One region of the Comamonas sp. HJ-2 genome, then DNA from elsewhere that is predicted to be linked to it. Evidence: predicted binding sites of a transcription regulator. Region 1 holds the regulator's gene; each other region holds the start of a gene.

Region 1 (6,821 bases):
GAGCACTGCAAAAAAGCGGCAACGTAGTGCTGCCCGTCACGCGCGCCGCGCAAAGCGCCGCCACCACCCCTTTACAGAGCCTTGCCAGCGAGGCTGCGGCTCTGGGGCACACCCAGATGCCTGTGGATGCCGACGGTGTGGTGCGACGCTTTTATGCGCAGGAAGGCAAGGCCGGTCAGCTCTGGTGGCATATGGCGCTGAGCCTGCACTGCGTGGGCCAGACCACCCAACCCTGCCAACCATCTGCCCCACCTCCAGCAGACTCGGTTGCAGCCAACTCCTGGCAAAAGCTGCAGCCCCAGTTCATCGCTTTTGCCCGGGCTTCGCGGGACCGCCAGAACAGCCCGGGCTCGCCGTTCACCACCTACTCCTATATCGACATCCTGCGCGGCAATATCCCAGCGGTCGCTTTTCGCGGCAAATACGTGCTGATTGGAGCCACGGCCGCAGGTCTTGGCGAAAAATTCACAGCCCCCATCGGCTTTGATGCGCGCCTGATCTCGAATGTGGAGATGCTGGGCCATGTGCTCAACGGCATCCTTGAGGGCACACATCTGGAGCCAGCCACTGCCACGCTCAACCGCAGCCTCAATGTGCTTCCCGTACTGCTGGGCCTGCTGGCTCTGGCCTGGCTCGGCCCTTCTGGCGGGCTGATTTCCAGCATCCTGCTGGCCTTGCTCAGTCTGTCGATAGCCGGTTTGGCGCCGCGTTGGGGTCATGTACAGACAGCCCCCGCTGCGGCACTGCTGAGCCTGTCGCTTGCCTACCCGCTCTGGAGCTGGCTGCGCCTGCGCGCCGCCACACGCTTTCTGGCGCTGGAGCTGCGCGATCTGCAGGGCCAGGGCCTGCCCGCGCCCTCGCTCAAGAGCGATGCCCTCGATCAGCGGATCGACGCTGTGGAGCAAGCCTCGCGCCAGCTGCGCGCATTGCATCACTTCGTCAGCGAAAGCCTGCGCCAACTGCCCTCGGCCACTTTTGTCTGCGACCGCGAAGGGCTGCTGCTGCTTGCCAACACGGCCGCGCACCGCTATATCGAAAGCCTGGAGCACAAACTCCAGCAAGGTGACGATCTGGTCGCCCTGCTCCACGGCCTGAACAGCGCCAGCAGCGACGGCGGTCGCGCTGCCAGCAGCACGCCACTGCTCACGCACAGTGCATTGCAGCAAGCCACTCTGTCACGCCAGAGCGAAGGGCGCGACACCCAGGGCCGCCATCTGATGCTGCTGAGCCAGAGCTTCGAGGCACCGCCCACCTCAGGCTGGCTCATCACCCTGGTCGATATCAGCGACCTGCGCAGTGCACAGGCCCAGCGCGACCAGGCCATGCAGTTCATCTCCCACGATATCCGTGCACCGATAGGCTCCATCATCACCTTGCTGGAGATGCAGCGCACAGGCAAACGCATCGAGTCGCAAGATGCACTGTTTGACCGCATTGAGGGCTATGCCCAGTCGTCTCTTCAGCTGGCAGACGATTTTGTGCATCTGGCCAGAGCCCAGCAGCAGCAATACCGCAGCGAAGTCGTGGATCTGGGTCTGCTGGCGGATCAGGCCGTCTCGGATTGCTGGACCCTTGCCCAGCAGCAGAACATGCGACTGATGTTCAAGCTGCCGGATGCCGAAGCCTGCGTGCATGGCGACCCCGGCCTGCTGCACCGCGCCGTCATCAACCTGCTGAGCAATGCCATCAAATACGGCAAGCCACAGACTGGGGATGGCGGCGCCCAAGTGGAAGTCACCGTTGTCGAGCAAGACAGCCAATGGGGCATCGCCGTGCGCGATCATGGCTCCGGCATGGACGAGGCATCGCTGGCCAGACTCAGCCAGCCGTTCGAGCGCCTCCAGCAACACCAGCGCATGGATGGCGTGGGCCTGGGCCTGGCCTTCACGCGCACCGTGGCACAGCGTCATGGCGGCAGCCTGCAGATAAGCAGCCAGCTGGGCCAAGGCAGCAGCTTCACCCTGCTGATACCCAAAGCCTGAGCCCAGAAACGAAAAAGCCTCAGAACTTTTCAGTTCTGAGGCTTGACGTTTTGTGGTGCGGCTGGCAGGAATCGAACCCACGACCCCTTGGTTCGTAGCCAAGTACTCTATCCAGCTGAGCTACAGCCGCAACAGGGTTGTATTCTAGCAGTGCAAAAACGGCTCTCGGACCAAATCGACAACTTTTTCGCGTTCATGCAAAGAAAAAGCCTGCCATCGATGAAGACGGCAGGCTTTCATGCAGCTTGGTAGGGCGTGGCGGACTTGAACCGACGACCAAAGGATTATGAGTCCTCTGCTCTAACCAACTGAGCTAACGCCCCAACACTGACAACAGCCGTGGCTGCCACCAGAAAAACTTCGCCATTGTAGGGCCTAACGCTTGTGACTCAGAGCATTGCTCACCAGTTTGGATGTGATATCGACAATCTGGATCATCTTGTCGTAGTGCATGCGCGTGGGGCCGATCACCCCCAAGGTGCCAACCACCTTGCCGTCGAGCTCATAGGGAGCACTCACTACAGACAAATCTTCAAACGGCACGGTCTGGCTCTCGCCGCCGATGTAAATGCGTACGCCATCAGCCTGATTGGAGAAATCCAGCAACCTAAGGATTTGCGTTTTCTGCTCGAACAGGTCGAAAGCGCGGCGCAGATTGCCCATATCGCTGGAAAAATCGCTCACGGACAGCAGATTGCGCTCGCCGGCGATCACCACATCCTCGCGATCATGGTTGCTCATGACCTCAGTGCCTACATTCACCGCTGCCTGCATGAGGCTGGCAACCTGGCCCCGCAATTGCTCCACCTCGGTCTGCAGCCGCGTGCGCACCTCCTCCATTGTCAAACCGGCGTAATGGTGATTGAGGAAATTCGAGGCTTCTATCAGTTGCGAGGACTCGTAATCCACATCCGTGAAGATCACGCGGTTTTGCACATCGCCTTCGGGCGAGACGATGATGACCAGAAAGCGCCGCTCCGACAGGCGCACGAACTCGATATGCTTGAAGACGGAGCTGCGACGCGGCACCATGACCACACCCACGAACTGGGAGAGGTTGGACAGCAGATTGGCCGCATTGGCAATGACCTTCTGCGGCTGTTCAGGCATCAGGCCGGGCGTTACAAGATCGCAGCGGTCCACAGTCAGCATGGTGTCGACAAACAGGCGGTATCCCCTGGCTGTCGGCACGCGGCCTGCCGATGTGTGAGGGCTGATGATCAGACCCATCTCTTCCAGGTCGGCCATCACATTGCGTATGGTGGCAGGCGACAATTCAAGCCCGGATGCACGTGAAAGAGTGCGCGAGCCGACTGGTTGACCGTCAGCGATGTAACGCTCGATCAGCGCTTTGAGCAATAACTTGGCACGTTCGTCGAGCATGATTTCATTTTAATGATGTAATTTCCCAGATGACATCCACGTTCCACCATATTGCCCTGATCGGCAAGTACCACACACCCGCAGCAGGCGTTCCGTCCGATGCAGCCAGCGAAGCGCTGCAACGGATTGCCGGTTACGTGCGCAGCCTGGGTTGTGAGGTGATTCTGGATACCCAGTCCGCCATCTATGCGGGCCTGCCCGATTACCCGAGCATGGACGTTGACGGTCTGGGCAGGCATTGCGACCTCGGCCTGGTGGTGGGCGGCGACGGCACCATGCTGGGCGTGTGCCGCCATCTGGCGCGCTATGGCACGCCGCTGGTCGGCATCAACCAGGGCCGCCTGGGGTTTGTCACCGATATCGCCCTGGATGAATTCGAAGCCTCCATCACGCCCATACTGCAGGGCGAGTACGAGGAAGACGAACGCACCCTGATGAATGCTCGCGTCATGCGCGACGGCCAGTGCGTGTTTGAAGCCCAGGCCATGAATGATGTGGTGGTCAACCGTGGCTCGACCTCGGGCATGGTGGAGCTGCGCATCGAGGTCGGCGGCAGCTTTGTCTCCAACCAGCGCGCGGACGGCTTGATCGTGGCCACCCCCACGGGCTCCACTGCCTATGCGCTCTCGGCCGGCGGCCCCATGCTGCACCCTTCGATTCCGGCCTGGGTGATGGTGCCCATCGCGCCGCACAACCTCTCCAACCGCCCCATCGTGCTCTCCGACGCTCAGGAAGTGACTATCGAGGTGGTGGGCGGCCGAGGCGACGCCAGCGCGAACTTCGACATGCAGTCACTGAAATCGCTGCAGCATGGCGACCGCATTCTGGTGACGCGCGCCGATCACAGCGTGCACTTTCTGCACCCCAAGGGCTGGAATTACTTCGACACCCTGCGCAAAAAACTGGGCTGGAACGAGGGAGGCGTCTGACCATGGCCTTGAAGCGCATCGTCCTGCGGGACTTTGTGATTGTCCAGTCACTCGATCTGGACTGGCAGACCGGCTTCACGGTGCTTACCGGCGAAACCGGGGCCGGCAAATCCATCATGCTCGACGCTCTGCAACTGGTGCTGGGCGCACGAGCCGATGCACAGGTGGTGCGCGAAGGCTGCCCTCAGGCCGATATTTGCGCAGAGTTCGATTGCCCGCCCCATCTTCATGAATGGCTGGAAGAGTCGGGTTTTGCGCAGGAGCAGGATTTGCTGCTGCGCCGCGTCATCGACAGTCTGGGCCGCAGCCGCGCCTGGATCAACGGCTCTCCCGCCACAGCCACGCAGTTGCGCCATCTGGGCGATCAGCTGATCGACATTCACGGCCAGCATGCCTGGCAAAGCCTGACCCGCCCGGATGCAGCACGCGCCATGCTGGATACCTACGGTGGCATTGAAACGGCCCAGCTCAAATCGCTTTGGCTGGACTGGCGCCAGAACCATCAGGCACTGGAGCAGGCGCTATCGGCCCAGGACAATCTGCAACGCGAACGGGAGCGTCTGCAATGGCAGATTTCCGAGCTGGACAAGCTGTCGCCGCGCGCCGAAGAGTGGGATGAGCTCAATGCCCAGCACACACGTCTGTCACACGCGCAGACCTTGATGGACTCGGCCCAGTCCTGCCTGCAACTGCTGGAGGATGACGATGCGGGAGCGGCCACCCCATTGGGCAGGGCCCACCACCTGCTGCAGGACCAGGAGCATCTTGAGCCTGAGTTTCAGAGCATTGCCGACGTACTGGGCTCCTGTGTGGCCCAGTTGCACGATGCCCGTCACTCGCTGCAGGCCTATCTGCGCCGCGCCGATCTGGATCCCGAGCTGCTGGCCGATCTCGATGAACGCCTGTCGCTGTGGATGCAGCTGGCGCGCCGCTACAAGCGCACACCCGAGGACTTGCCCGCCCTGCTCGAAGGCTGGAAACAGGAGCTGCACCAGCTGGATGCTGCCGTCGATGTGGAGGGGCTGCGCGCCAAAGAGCAAGCCGCCCACCTCAGGTATCAGGCCGAGGCGCGCAAAATCTCGCAGCAGCGCACCCTGGCTGCACCACGCCTGTCACGCGCCATCACCCAGTCCATGCAAAGCCTGGGCATGAAGGGCGGCCGTTTCGAAGTGCAGCTCGAGCATGCCGATGCCGCCAGTCCTGCGGGCACGGACAGCATCACTTTTCTGGTTGCAGGCCATACCGGCGCCACGCCCAAGCCCGTTGCCAAGGTGGCATCGGGCGGCGAGTTGTCGCGCATCTCGCTGGCCATTGCCGTGACCACCAGCGAACTGGGCCAGGCCGGGACCCTGATTTTTGACGAAGTGGACTCCGGCGTGGGCGGAGCCGTGGCCGAAACCGTGGGCCGCCTCATGCACTCGCTCGGCGATTCACGCCAGGTGCTGGCCGTCACTCACCTGCCCCAGGTCGCTGCCTATGCAGACCAGCACTACCGGGTGACCAAGCGCCCCAAGTCCAACACCACCATCAGCAGCGTGGATCCGCTGACTGGCGAGGAGCGCGAGATGGAAATGGCCCGCATGCTGGGCGGCGAGCACCTGTCCGAAGCAACCATGGCCCATGCCAGAGAAATGCTGGCCATGGCAAGATTGCCTGCAAAGCAGGCCGCAAACAGCGCCCAGCGTCCATCGGGCACCCAGGCCCGAAGTGCCAAGGCCAGCACTACAGCACGCAAAAGCGGCAAAGTCAGAGGAGTTTGAAATCATGTCCATGGAGATTGTTCTGATCAGCGGCATGTCCGGATCGGGCAAATCCGTTGCGCTGCATGCGCTGGAGGATGCTGGCTACTACTGCGTCGACAACCTGCCCCCGGAATTGCTGCAGTCCTTTGTGGAGCTCAAGCTCAACCATCAGGACGAGAAAGTGGCGATTGCCATGGATGCGCGCAGCGCCAAGGGCCTGCCCCAGCTGCCCGATCAGCTGCATCGCCTGAAAAAGCAGGGGCTGATGCCACGCATGATTTTTCTCGATGCCGACAGCGGCACTCTGATCAGGCGCTTTTCGGAAACCCGCAGACGCCATCCTCTGTCCCCCGGCACCCTGACCAGCGAGCGCCAGGCACTGGAGCTCGATATCGAAAAAGAGCGCGAGCTGCTGGGCCTGCTGCGCGACCGCTCCATCGTCATCGACACCGGCGACCTCAAGTCGGCGCAGCTGCAAAGCTATATCAAGCAGATCATCGAAGCACCGGCAGGACAGATGACGCTGATGTTCCAGTCCTTTGGATTCAAGCACAGCATGCCCATCGACTCGGACTATGTGTTTGATGTGCGCATGCTGCCCAACCCTTTCTATGACAAGGAGCTGCGTGCCTTGACGGGCCTGGACAAGCCGGTTGCCGACTATCTGGGCGCCTTGCCCGAGGTGCAGCAGATGCAGCTGGATATACAGCAGTTCCTCGAACGCTGGCTGCCGCTGCTGGCCAGAGACCACCGCAGCTATGTCACCGTGGGCATAGGCTGCACGG
Region 2 (6,821 bases), 190 kb from region 1:
GCAAAACCGGATGGTGCAGACCACCCGGTAGCAGCAGAGCAATTACATGCCCATGCCACCCATGCCGCCCATACCACCCATATCGGGCATGGCAGGAGCTGCGTCAGCCTTGGGGGCTTCGGCGATCATGCACTCGGTGGTCAGCAGCAGGGAAGCCACGGAAGCGGCGTTCTGCAGGGCAGTGCGAGTCACCTTGGTGGGGTCCAGGATACCCATTTCCAGCATGTCGCCGTAGGTGTCGTTGGCGGCGTTGAAGCCGTAGTTGCCGGAACCGTTCAGCACGGCGTTCACGACCACCGAGGGTTCGCCACCGGCGTTGGCCACGATTTCGCGCAGAGGGGCTTCGATGGCCTTCAGAACCAGCTTGATGCCGGCGTCTTGTTCGGCATTGCCGGTCGCCAGGGCGCCAACGGCTTGCTTGGCGCGCAGCAGGGCCACGCCACCGCCGGCCACGATGCCTTCTTCCACAGCAGCGCGGGTAGCGTGCAGGGCGTCTTCAACGCGGGCCTTCTTTTCCTTCATTTCGACTTCGGTGGCAGCGCCAACCTTGATCACGGCAACACCGCCGGCCAGCTTGGCCACGCGCTCTTGCAGCTTTTCACGGTCGTAGTCGGAAGTGGCTTCTTCGATCTGGATGCGGATTTGCTTGACGCGGGCTTCGATTTCGTCAGCAGCGCCGGCACCGTCGATGATGGTGGTGTTTTCCTTGCCGATTTCGACGCGAGCAGCCTGGCCCAGATCTTCCAGAGTCACCTTGTCCAGCGACAGGCCCACTTCTTCAGCGATGACCTTGCCGCCAGTCAGGATGGCGATGTCTTCCAGCATGGCCTTGCGACGGTCGCCGAAGCCGGGAGCCTTCACAGCCACAACCTTCAGGATGCCGCGGATGGTGTTCACCACCAGAGTCGCCAGGGCTTCGCCTTCGACGTCTTCGGCAATGATCAGCAGGGGACGGCCGGCCTTGGCCACAGCTTCCAGCGTGGGCAGCAGGTCGCGGATGTTGCTGATCTTCTTGTCGAACAGCAGCACGAAGGGGTTGTCCAGAATCGCGGCTTGCTTTTCGGGGTTGTTGATGAAGTAGGGCGACAGGTAGCCGCGGTCGAATTGCATGCCTTCGACGACATCCAGTTCGTTGGCCAGGCTCTTGCCTTCTTCAACAGTGATCACGCCTTCCTTGCCGACCTTGTCCATGGCCTGAGCGATGATTTCGCCCACGTCGGAGTCGGAGTTGGCGGAGATCGTGCCCACTTGAGCGATTTCCTTGGAGGTGGTGGTGGCCTTGGATTGCTTCTTCAGCTCTTCCACCAGGGCGGCGACAGCCTTGTCGATGCCGCGCTTCAGGTCCATGGGGTTCAGGCCGGCGGCCACGTACTTGGAGCCTTCGCGCACGATGGCTTGGGCCAGCACGGTAGCGGTGGTCGTGCCGTCACCAGCGATGTCGTTGGTCTTGGAGGCCACTTCCTTCACGAGCTGGGCGCCCATGTTCTGCAGCTTGTCCTTGAGTTCGATTTCCTTGGCCACGGACACGCCGTCCTTGGTCACGGTGGGGGCGCCGAAGGAGCGCTCCAGAACCACGTTGCGACCCTTGGGGCCCAGGGTAACCTTGACTGCGTTAGCCAGGATGTTCACGCCTTCAACCATGCGTGCACGTGCTTCACCGCCGAAAACTACGTCTTTTGCTGCCATTTTTGGCTCCTAAAGAATGAGGTTCAATTGGGCTGCCAGCGCTTGTCAATCAGTCGCCGACAGCCATGAAGAGGAGAATGTGTTCGGGAAGGATTACTTCTCGACGACTGCGAACAGGTCGTCTTCCTTCATGACCAGCAGCTCGTCGCCGTGGATCTTCACGGTTTGGCCAGAGTACTTGCCGAACAGAACGCGGTCGCCGACCTTCACGTTCAGAGCGATCAGCTCGCCCTTGTCATTGCGCTTGCCGGGACCCACAGCCAGCACTTCGCCCTGGTCAGGCTTCTCGGTGGCAGCATCAGGGAGCACGATGCCCGAGGCTGTCTTGGTTTCGTTTTCGAGGCGCTTGACGATCACGCGATCGTGCAGGGGACGCAGGTTCATACCAACTCCTAAATACATCAACAAAGTTGAAACAAGACTTGCCAGCCATCCTGGCCGACATTCGGAATATCTAGGGTCAAGCTGTTAGCACTCAACCCCATCGAGTGCTAATAATAAGGCAAATTCCTGAGCTTTCAAGACCTCTCCCCCGTCGGTTGCAGGACAAATCTGCGAGGAAACAGGGTTTGTTCTTAGTCATGTGTAACGTGTTTTTACAAATAGGCCTGGCTTTTGCTCTGCCAAAACATGCCTCCAGAAACCATGACTGCCCCGGCGCAGCGCGCCCAAGACCTGTTGCAGACAGATGTCTTCATTCCCCATATGCGCCAGGTCGGGCGCTGCGAGAGTTCGCTCAGGGAGCTGAATCTGATGTGGCGGCTCATAGAGTCCTCCGCCAAGATGAACTGCCCACAGGAAGCGCAGGCCTTGCTGCCCATGATGGCCGCCACGCGCGGCGGCTTCGAGCGTCTGGAGCAGGACCTGGTGCAGTCCATGGTGATGCAGGCTGTGACGGGGGTGACGGCGGGGCTGGCCAGTCAGGCACAGCATCTGATCGATACCCTGGTGCGTAATCTCTACGAGCGCACGGCCGACGTGGGGTTTCTGGCGACCGACGCCATGCTGTGCCAGTTCATGGCCGCAGCGGATGGCGATGAGGCGGCCATCACCCAGCGTCTGCGTGCCTACCGCAGCAAGTACACGGTCTACGCGGACATTCTGCTGCTGGATGCCGAAGGCCAGGTGCGAGCGAGTGCGCGCGAGAGGAGTCAGGCCACAGATCAGCCATGCCGGGATGCATTGATTGCCCGCGCTCTGCAAAGCCAGGGCTTTGTGCAGAGTTTCGGCGCCACCGACCTGCTGTCGGGGCACGGCAGCGCGCTGATCTATGCGCATCGCATGCTGCACGCCGGCAACCGCCAGCCTATTGGCGTGCTGTGCCTGTGTTTTGACTTTGATGGCGAGATGCAAGGCATCTGGAGCGGCCGAGACCGGACAGACGGTAGCGGTGCGCCCGAAGCTCAGACCAGCATCGCCCTGTTGCTCGATGATCAGGGACTGGTGCTGGCCAGCAGCGATCCGCACTGGATTGGTGTGGGGGCGAAGCTGCAGGCTCACCGTGATGGTGCGGATCCACTGTATGTACACTGCGGGCGCACCTATCTGGTGCAATCGGCGGCATCGGGAGGCTATCAAGGCTATATGGGCCCCCAGGGCTGGCGGGCGCAGATCATGACGCCGCTGGAGCTGGCCTTCGGTCTTCAGTCGCAAGCGGGTCTGGGTGGGCTGGACGCGGCCGTGGCCCAGGGCCTGCTGGCGCATGCACGTCGCTTCTGTCCACCTCTGCACGCCATACGCAGCGCAGCGGACACCATACGCCGTGTGGTCTGGAACGGCCGCGTCATGACGGCAGGCAAGCAGATGGACAACACGCGGCTGCAGGCCGTGCTGGAGCAGATTGGCGAGACCGGGGCAAGGACCAACGAGGTCTTCTCCCAGTCCATTGATGCGCTCTACGGCACGGTGCTCAATACCGCACTGAGAGACAACAGCCTGTTGACCAGTCTGCTGGTGGATCTGCTCGATCGCAATCTCTACGAGCGTGCCAACGACTGCCGCTGGTGGGCCTTGACGCCGCAGCTGTCCGAATTGCTCGAGGAGCAGGCCCTGGGCGAGATGGCCCCAGATCAGGTGAGCGAGGCCTGTGCGCTGCTCACCGCCATTCACGACCTGTATACGGTCTACCAGCAAATCATGGTCTATGACGTTCGCGGCAGGGTCGTGGCCGTCAGCCAGCGAGGCCGCCCGGATGCCGAGGTCCGTGGGCTGCTGGGCACTTATATAGAGATGGACAGCCTGCACCAGGTTCTGGCGCTGGGCGGGACCCAGGCCTATCACGTCTCGCCATGGCGCCCCTGTGTGCAGCACGAGGATGACGGCGCGACCTATGTCTATCACGCGGCCATACGCAATGCCGATGGCGTGGTGCTGGGTGGAATCGGCCTGGTGTTCCATGCACAGCGTGAGTTCAAGGCCATGCTCGAGGGCGTGACCGGCGCTCAGGCGGCAGGTGCAGGCAGCAGGTTGGTGGCCTACCTGAACCGCTCGGGCCTGGTCATGTCCTCCTCGGATGTGCAGCTGCAGCCGGGCATGCAGCTGGATCTGCCGCCACAGATGCTGGCCCTGGCACCTGGACAGAGCATGGCCCGTGCCATGGTGTATCAGGGCCAGTATTGTGTGGTGGCGATCACGGCGGGCAGCGGTTACCGGGAGTTCAAGCGCAGCGATGGCTATCGCGAAGAGGTACTGGCCTTGTCCGTGCAGGCGTTTGGTGCTGTGCAGGACGATGCGCTGGCGGCCGTCTCTCGACGCAACACCAGGGTGCAAAGCCTGGTGGCGGCCAGCCAGGGCAGTGCAGCCGGCATGGAGATGGCGACTTTTTTTGTGGGGCGCAGCGTGCTGGCCGTTGATGCGGCCTGCGTGCTCGAGGCCCAGAGCGCCTCGGCCATCGCTCCCGTTTCGGCCGGTCGCTTGCCGCATTGCGTGGGAACGCTGGCGCGGCGCAGCCAGGGAGTCGTGGCCGGCTATGTATGGGTCTTCGATCTGGGAGCCCTGCTCTTTGGCAAACCTGTCATCAGGACGGCGCAAAGCCAGGTGATCGTGCTGGAGCACCAGGGGCTCAAGCTGGGCGTGCTGGTCAGCGATCTCGAAGGCGTGGTGCGCTTCGAGAGCGGGCAGTTGCGACTGGCTCCTGCAATGGCGGGTGCGGCAGATCAGCTTGTGGACCGCTTGATCCGTGCCAATGACGGAGATCTGCTCATCCAATGCCTGAACGTGACGGCCCTGGTGCGCATGCTCAAGGCACCGCTGCCGGCGGAGCAGGGTGCCGGCGGCTGAACGGCCGGGCCGCTTATTGAACCGGGAACGGGTTTTTTTCGTCGCGAGGGGCGCTGAAGTCCACGGTAGGCGTGGTCTTGATCTCGTACTGGCCGCGATCCTTGCCTTCGATCCACTTCGGGGGCTTGCCGCGGCCGGTCCAGGTCGCACCACTTTCGGGGTCGTAGTACCTGGCTTCGACCTTTTTCTTTTCTTCAGGCTTCCAGGGGAAAACCTGCTGAGAGGTAAAGCCGAAGGTGGCGATCAGTTGCTTGACGGTGGCCAGGGCTTCCTTGGCTTCGGTGCTGCGCGCTTCTTCGATGCGCTTGTCCAGCGCATTTTTCTGAGCGATGAGTTCTTGATAGCTTGGCATTCTGGATTCCAGAGATAGTGTGAAAGGTCAGCACTGATTGCCGCCTTGGTTATTGCTTTGCAAAACCATTCATTCTGGCCCAAGCGCGAACGCGCCGCATTGTTGATGTTGCGTACACTCAATCTGCAAAGGGGCGCACATCACTTCGAAGGGCTGCACACATCACTCTGGATGATCCGGTCTGGGGCTCAAGCCTGTTTGTCACCCGTGGCCATGGCCTGCAGGGCCGAGCCCGTCATGCGATAGCGGATCCACTCGGTCTGTGGCAGAGCGCCCAGGCTGTCATAGAACTTGATGGAGGGCGTGTTCCAGTCCAGGCAACTCCATTCAAAGCGGCCGCAGTCCTTTTCCATGGCGATCCGGGCCAGATGCTGGAGCAGGGCCTTGCCGGCGCCGTGGCCGCGGGCGTCGGGAGTGATGTACAGATCTTCCAGATACAGGCCATGCTGGCCCTGCCAGGTGGAATAGTTGAAGAAATACACGGCAAAGCCCACGGCCTTGCCCTCGATCTCGCAGATCAGTCCAAAGACAGAAGGGTTGGCGCAGAACAGCGTGCGACGCACATGGTCGGGCGTGGCCTTGACCTCATGCTCGGCCTTTTCATAGATGGCGAGTTCACGTACGAAGTGCAGGATCAGGTCGATGTCTTGCTCGGTGGCGGGGCGGATATGGAGCTGGCTCATGGAATAACGGGGAAAAGTAGCTCAAGCTATTGATGGTAAAGCGCTTTAAGCTATGGTTTTGTTCTCTCAGGCGACCTGGAGCTCGGGCTCGCTCTGAGCCAGAGTCACGGGTAGGAACTGGCACAGGATCTGGAAATGGTCCTCGAAGAACTCGGCTTCCATGCGGGGCAGATCGGCAATCGGCACCCAGCGGGCCAGGGCGGCGTCGTCCGCGCCTTGTACCGGGGGCAGGCTGGGCTGCACGCCCAGGTCCAGATAGTGCACATGGGTGATGGTACGCCCGCGCAGGCTGCGGTCCGGGTGATCGAAGACCTGCACGGCCTGCAGGGCCGCCAGCAGATCGGCCTCGCTGATGGAGGAGCAAGTCTCTTCACGCAGCTCGCGCATGCAGGATTGCCAGAGGCTGTCACGCTGCTCGAGAAACCCGCCGGGCAGTGCCCAGAGGCCCTGGCCCGGCGCATGGCCGCGCTGGATCAGCAGAACCTGGTCCTGGCCCTTGGCACGGCAGCGCAGCAGCGCATCCACGGTGACGAACACCGGTGCATAAGGCGCCTTGGCCCAGGCCCGCTTGTAGTCCTGCAGCATATGCCATTCTTTTTGCAGGCGCAGATACAGCGGTGTCTGGGCCCAGCGGCGCAGAAAGTCCAGCGTGCTCTCGGGCATCTGGGAGGAAAGCCTGGCCAGAGCGGCATCCATGGTTTCGGGCGAGGCGCCGCCTTCGCCAAAGAAGATTTCGCGCAGCGGCGTGGCGTCGAACTGGCCCAGGCGCGGCAGGCTGATCAGCTCCCAGCCCGGAAAGCGGGCCAGATAGCTGCTGCTGG
Region 3 (6,821 bases), on a different contig from region 1:
CCAGTGACGGTGCAGATTGTTCAGCCAGCGAAAGAACAGCGGGTACAGCACAAGAGCCGCCTGCACCGGGTGAATCAGGTAGCCCCAAAGATGGTTGGTATCGCCACCCCATTCTGGCCGGTAGGTGCGCGCCAGATCGCGCGGTCCATGGCGAAATCGATGGTGATTGGCCACATGGGCGGGCCAGAACACAAAGGTGGGGTGGCCTTGAAGCAGGGTCAGCCAGTAATCGGTGAAGCGGTTGGTCCAGCGCCCCCACCACATGCGCACATGGGTGTGGTTGTGATGAATCACGCCGACTCCCAATGTCAGAAACAGCTCGATGCTGTAGAGAATGAAGCTGAAGCCATGCCTCCACTGCCACCACACGAGCAGCGGCAGCAGAATCATGTAGAAGACGGATTGCCAGTCCCGCCAGTGACGCAGGACTGGATACCGGCGCTGGCCTGGGTGCCTGCTCATTCAGTGACTGGAGCTTTTGGGGGTGTTGTCTGCGACCCGCGTGCGCATGAGCTGGTCCATGAAGGCCAGCGCAAAGCCATAGTTGCCTGCCGGGCGCGCGTGGTGCAGATGGTGACGGCGGCTGGCGGCCAGTGGATGGGTATCTGAGACTGAGGGGAAAAAATCGTAGTTGGAGTGGCCGATCAGATTCAGGATCAGACTCAGCACCGGCACCGAGGCCAGCGACCAGAAGTAGAAGTCATGCACCAGCATGGGCAGCAAGATGATGTTGCCCAGCATCAGCGCCTCGATGGGGTGAAAGCTGTAGGTGGACCAGGGCGTGGTCACCACGGAGCGATGATGGTCGCCGTGATAGCGCACCAGGCGGCGCGTGTGCAGCAGGCGGTGGTTGATCCAGAAGTGCACATCGTTCCAGATCAGCAGCGCAAAGATCTCCACAACGATGCGTCCAGCACTGGCGGTGGGCGAGAGCTGGGCCCAGCCCAGTTGCAGCAAGCCCCAGGGGACGATCATGCCTATGCCGAAGATCAGTATGGAATGAAAGGACTGGCGCCATTCACGTTGCAACTGGTCGGGCTTGAGCGGACGTATATCCAGTGGCTTACCAATACCGGCACGGGCAAGAGATGCCGTCAGAGCGCCCATGAGCAGGCCGCCCAGAAGATAAATACCCCCGAAAAAAACCAGGCCCAATGCCATGACTTGCCAGGCATTGAGCTGCGTGAACCAGGTACCAGCGTCCATGAAGGCTCCAAAAGCGGTGGCGCTGCCCCAGATACAACAATGCGCCCGACGGCATAGCGTAAACCCATGCCTGTCGGGCGCATGATAAAGGACGCCGCAGTAGCTCTCGTTGATACCCGAAGTAGCTTCAGCGTGTGGGATGGAGGAAAACTGGCGCACGTCATCTGCGTGACTGCGAGCAAGCGCCGCCGCGCGGCGAGGCTGTCTTCCCCCTCGGGGGAAGCCGCAAAGCGGCTCAGGGGGCGTGTTTACTGCGCCGTGATGCCCTGCTCGCGAATGATGGTGCCCAGCGCCTTCACATCCTGCTGGATGCGGTTGCTCAGGCCTTCGGGCGAGCTGCCCACGGCTTGCCAGCCTTGCATGGACAGCTTCTGGCGCATCTCGGGCGTACGCACGATCTCGCTGACGGCAGCCGCCAGTTTGTCCACATGGGCCTTGGGCATGGACCTGGGCGCAGCCACGGCGTTCCAGATTTCCAGATCAAAGTTGTTGACGCCGAGCTCTTTGAGGCTGGGAAGGCCGGGAGCCAGCGGGCTGCGTGCTGCAGAGGTTACGCCAATGCCGTGCAGCTTGCCGGCCTGAATCTGTGCCATGGCCAGTGCCGGAGGGAGCATGGACAGCTTCAAATCGCCGCCCTGAATGCCGTTGAACACTTGGGGATAGCCGGTATAGGGCACGTGCACGGCCTTGATGGCCGAGCGGCTCTTGAGCAGTTCCATGCCCAGATGGCCCACGGTACCGACACCGGGCGAGCCATAGCTCCATTTGTCGCCAGCCTTGGCGGCCGCTTCCATAAAGGCCTTGCCTTGTGGGGCCGACGCAGGGGCTACCAGTACCAGCGGAGCCACGCCGATCAGGCTCACGGGCTGCAGGTCCTTGATGGGGTCATAGCGCACGGCAGGGTTGAGCATCTTGGCAATGGTCATATTGCCGTTGATCATCACGCTGAAGGTGTAGCCATCAGCCTTGGCGACATATTCGCCGGCGATATTGCCGCCGGCTCCCACGCGGTTTTCCACGATGATGGTCTGACCCAGCTTCTTCTCCAATGGCTCGGCCAATGCGCGGGCTGTCAGGTCGGGCGAGGAGCCTGCGGGGAAGCCCACGATCAGATGAAGGGGCTTGTCGGGCCAGTTGTCGGCTGCCAGGACGGCCGGAGCCATTGCTGTCGCCACCATGGCGACTCCTGCCGCAACCAGGCTGCGGCGGGACAGGTTCTTCAAGATGTGCGAAGTGCGAATAGGCATGGCAGGTCTCTTTTGAATTCTTGATAGGCGATCGGTGTGCATGAGAACATGCATCAATGCCGAAAAATAAAAAACCCGGAAATTATCCGGGTTTGAGGTTCAGCATTTCAGCCTTTTAAAGGCTTGGAGCGCAAGTTGGCGTTTACGCAAACTCGGCCAGCGCTTTTTTCATCTTTTTCATGGCGGCTACCTCAATTTGGCGAATGCGCTCGGCGCTCACACCGTATTCGGCAGCCAGCTCATGCAGCGTCATGCCGCCAGAGCCGTCGTCATTGACCTTGAGCCAGCGCTCTTCAACGATGCGGCGGCTGCGGTCATCCAGTCCCTCCAGGGCCATGACCAGACCATCGGTCGCCAGATGATCGCGCTGACGCGATTCAAGCATGGCGGTAGGCTCGTGGCTGGCATCAGCCAGGTAGGCGATGGGGCCGAAGGCCTGCTCTCCGTCGTCGCTGGGAGAAGGATCCAGCAGCACATCGCCGCCGGCCAGACGGGTTTCCATCTCGATGACTTCCTCGCGCTTGACGTTGAGCTTGGCAGCAACCGCGTCAATTTCGTTCGAGGTCAGCGTCTCGCGCAGGGCCAGCTCTTCGTCCGCCATGGCAGCATCGGACTTCAGGTCATGCTTCATCGAGCGCAGATTGAAGAACAGCTTGCGTTGGGCCTTGGTCGTGGCGACCTTGACCATGCGCCAGTTCTTCAGAATGTACTCGTGGATTTCCGCCTTGATCCAGTGCATGGCGTAGCTGACCAGACGCACGCCCTGATCGGGGTCGAATCGTTTGACAGCCTTCATCAGGCCCACATTGCCTTCCTGAATCAGGTCGCCGTGAGGCAGACCATAGCCCAGGTACTGGCGCGAGATGGAGACGACCAGACGCAGGTGGGACATCACCAGACGCCCGGCGGCGTCCAGATCATTGTGTTCTTTGAGCTTGCGAGCGTAGTCCTGCTCTTCCTCAAGGGTGAGCATTGGCATACGATTGACCGCCGAGATATAGGCATCCAGGTTGCCCAGCGGAGGTACCAGCGCCCAGGGGTTCGCGGGCGCCAAGGCAGTAGCAATGGAGCCGGAGGCAGTTTTCATTGCAGGTTTCCTTTCTTCCATGATCTTCATATTAGCACTCCGTTAGAGAGAGTGCTAAAGACAAAGTTCCCACAGCTTTTGTTGGTTTTTGACGGTTCAGGCGGCTCGTGTCGATTCGTGGTGTCGATTCTTCTTGAGTTTTGTACTTTTCTCACTGAGTTTTGTACTGCTTTGAAGCCAGAGCGACTGCATAACCATATGATTTGATTGGTGAAATTATTAATTTCACAAGTTTCTCTCATCTGGGGTTGATTATTTTTTAGGCGAATTCTTCAAAAAATCCGGAATTTATTAACATGTTAATCTGTTATTCCGTGCTCCCCTAGTTGGCCTTTGTGCAGACTCGGCTGTGCCAGGCTGCCAGCAGGCAGGAGCTGATACCCATGCAGCCTCGCACGATGCGCGTCTCATGCTGCGCCTTTCGAATTCTGCAGTTTTTGCCGCTAAGGATTAGGTGGTTTTTTGAGGGCTACCAAGTCGTAGAACCGGTGTTGAACAAGTTAGTTGCCCATGCGTTTGCAACGACGCTTGTCGCGCATAACTAGCTAGATCTCAGTCACGTTGAGCTGTAGTAGCCGCAGACTAGATGTCGGCTACGGTTCAATGCGTGTACCGGCAACATTGCTCTTCTGTAGCAAATGCTCGCTATCAGTGAGCCGACAGCCTCGATCATTGATTGACTGAGAAGATGAGCGACATTGGCTACCGCGCTCGCTCCCTGACAGGCTCACATTTCGGCTAGAGGCAGTCGGCCAGCCCTTTTTTGCAGTTGGCGGCTTTAGGCTGTGAGCGGTCTGTCACCGAACGGCAGACTTGATGGGCAGAGCCACCAACCTGAGGTACCCGTTCGCGTCGGCCAGCACTCGACCCGTTGCTGTCGTTCGAGCCTCCACCTGCAATGCCTCCTGTGCAGCGATTGCTGCTGCTCATGGCTGCATCGTGACCTATCGGTCACCGCTCCATAGCAGCTATCCGAAGATCGATGCTGGCGAATTCTCAACGACGGGTTTCAGTTGAGTAGCGGACAGTGGATGTTAGTTGCAGGCCGATTGGTTGCTGGAAGTCTGCTGTCATTTGACACAGACATGATGTTGCGACCCAAAGCAGAAATTCACTCAAGTTATGCCGAAGGCAGTTAGCTGATCCGTACAGCGCTGAACATAGCTCGATAGTCCCTGGGGGCTAGGCCTAGTTTGGCGCGAAAGTGATGCCTAAGGACCTGGACACTGCCGAATCCAACCCGTGCAGCAATGTCCTCGACCGGCATTGCACTGCCCTCGAGAAGGCGTTGGGCTTCTGTCACCCGCTCAGCGATCAGCCATTGGCCTGGGGGTACACCTGTCGCCCTGATGAAATGGCGCAGGAAAGACCTGGGACTCATCAGCACGCTCTGCGCCATCCGATCAACTGTCCAGTCGCCTTGAAGATCCGCACGCATCTGTTCCAGCATGTCCGAGAGCCGATTGAGCCGGTCCGGCTGCACGGGGCGTTCGATGAACTGAGCTTGCCCACCGCTGCGATGGGGAGGCATCACCAAGCGCCGGGCGACGCTGTTGGCGGCTTTCACGCCGAAGTCTCCTCGCACGATATGCAGCATCAAATCTATACCCGCGGCGCTTCCCGCCGAAGTCAGAATACGGTCTTCTTCGACATAGAGCACGCTGGCATCGACTTCGATTGCGGGGTGCCGCTGGCTCAGCGTCTCGGCATAGCGCCAGTGCGTTGCTGCCCTTCGCCCGTCCAACAGGCCCGTTGCGGCCAGCACGAAGGCTCCAGAGCATATTGAGGCCAACCGGGCGCCGCGCTCCCAGGCTAGGCGCAAGCGTCGCACAAGCTTCTGTGGTACCGGTACATGTGGGCCTTTCCATCCGGGCATCACGATCAGATCCGCACGCTCTAGCAAATCGGCTTGACCATCAGCCATGACATGCAGGCCGCCATGAGCCCGCAGTAAGCCAGGCTCGACTGCCGCACTGGCAAAGCGGTACCAGCCAGGGCCCATCTCCGGACGCGCCAGACCGAAAACCTCTGCCACGATGGAGAACTCGAAGGTGCATAGGCCATCGTAGACTGGGGCCACAACCAGCGGGCCGCTGGTGGCCTCGGTGATTGGCGTAATCTTTTCGGTAGATGTCATATGCGCCAATTGTGACTCGACTGGACTCTCGGCACGATAAGCATCACTGCCACAAACACAGTCTTCTTTGTTATGACCTTCTCCAGCACCCATGTAACCGCAAGTCCCGCTGCGAAGCCGCCCATTGCCATCGCTCATTTCGCTGCTGAATTCAGTTTCGAGACCGATTGTTGGGATGTGCATGACGGGCTTCTAAAGGGCCCCGATTTCGTGCTCCTCGACGTACGCTCGCCGGCACTGTTCTCCCAGGGCCATGTGCCAGGGGCAATCAATTTGCCTCATGGGAAGATCGTCGAAAGCAAGTTGGCGGCTTGGCCAGAAGAGACCCTATTCGTCACCTACTGCGCAGGGCCCCATTGCAACGGCGCGGCACGCGGTGCCTTGCGTCTGGCAAGACTGGGGCGGCCCGTGAAAATAATGGCTGGCGGTATTACTGGTTGGCTCGATGAAGGGTTTGAACTGAATAGGACAATGCTCGAAGACCCGTCCGCCTAACGCGTTGGCTTCCCGCTTCAGAAGACAGCCCTGGAGGAATGGGGGCCAACCGCTAGTGACTGTGGATTCAACGGGTTGCGGCCGTCGCTGTTCGAAACCCAATCAGTCACCTCTTTTCAATGAGGTCGACCATAGCTTTCACCTTCGCAGTTCCACTCAAAATTCCGCAAGTGGATTGGGCTGCGCGGAGTTCTCCAAACCGCCTTTTCAATTGGGCTGTGAGGCGGTTGTCGGGGCACCTACCGAGCTTCTCGGCGCTAGATTTGAAACGCAGATCGCTTTAGAGAGGCGAAAGAGAATTTTGATGAAGAAGATCGCAGTACAAGCCCTTAGAGCTCCGAGTTTTTGACACTCTCAAAAACCCTGATCTCTTACGTGATGGATGTCGCGCACCTGAGTTGATGTGTCACGCTCAATTCGCTGAAAAATCGAGAACACTTGATCGGAACATAGGTTTGTACCGCTGAACGCAATGGGTCGCTTGCAACAGTCCAGTGCGTGCTCAGTGGTTCACATGGAGGGTGAGCAAGCGGTTCTTCAGATATTCAGCGACAGGACTAAGCACACGCTCTCGCTTCTGTATCAGGCCTAAAGTCCGCCACAACTGAGGCTCAATGAGTGGCACACCGCAGACCTTAGGATTGCACTC

Evidence for each region. Region 1 encodes HrcA, which represses chaperone genes, less so after heat shock. Its sites were predicted from a motif close to TTAGCACTCNNNNNNNNNGAGTGCTAA; they were not measured.
Region 2: groES (co-chaperone GroES) is a predicted target of HrcA. The motif match lies at 2,155-2,181, and genes of this name have one in related genera.
Region 3: rpoH (RNA polymerase sigma factor RpoH) is a predicted target of HrcA. The motif match lies at 3,572-3,598, and genes of this name have one in related genera.

What each region holds. Positions count from the first base shown of each region.
Region 1 is NZ_JBSIFD010000002.1:87,208-94,028, forward strand. It holds gene ACWGXF_RS01910 (CHASE2 and HATPase_c domain-containing protein) at 1-1,982, shown strand, start outside; tRNA gene ACWGXF_RS01915 (tRNA-Arg) at 2,036-2,112, opposite strand; tRNA gene ACWGXF_RS01920 (tRNA-Ile) at 2,229-2,305, opposite strand; gene hrcA (heat-inducible transcriptional repressor HrcA) at 2,358-3,365, opposite strand; gene ACWGXF_RS01930 (NAD kinase) at 3,395-4,294, shown strand; gene recN (DNA repair protein RecN) at 4,297-6,054, shown strand; gene rapZ (RNase adapter RapZ) at 6,059-6,821, shown strand, end outside.
Region 2 is NZ_JBSIFD010000002.1:282,097-288,917, reverse strand. It holds gene groL (chaperonin GroEL) at 43-1,686, opposite strand; gene groES (co-chaperone GroES) at 1,780-2,070, opposite strand; gene ACWGXF_RS02840 (chemotaxis protein CheW) at 2,332-4,965, shown strand; gene ACWGXF_RS02835 (H-NS histone family protein) at 4,979-5,317, opposite strand; gene ACWGXF_RS02830 (GNAT family N-acetyltransferase) at 5,506-6,000, opposite strand; gene ACWGXF_RS02825 (bifunctional nicotinamide-nucleotide adenylyltransferase/Nudix hydroxylase) at 6,067-6,821, opposite strand, start outside.
Region 3 is NZ_JBSIFD010000015.1:120,916-127,736, forward strand. It holds gene ACWGXF_RS14195 (fatty acid desaturase) at 1-462, opposite strand, end outside; gene ACWGXF_RS14200 (sterol desaturase family protein) at 463-1,206, opposite strand; gene ACWGXF_RS14205 (Bug family tripartite tricarboxylate transporter substrate binding protein) at 1,455-2,453, opposite strand; gene rpoH (RNA polymerase sigma factor RpoH) at 2,596-3,540, opposite strand; gene ftrA (transcriptional regulator FtrA) at 4,676-5,677, opposite strand; gene ACWGXF_RS14220 (rhodanese-like domain-containing protein) at 5,750-6,172, shown strand; gene ACWGXF_RS14225 (LysR family transcriptional regulator) at 6,675-6,821, opposite strand, start outside.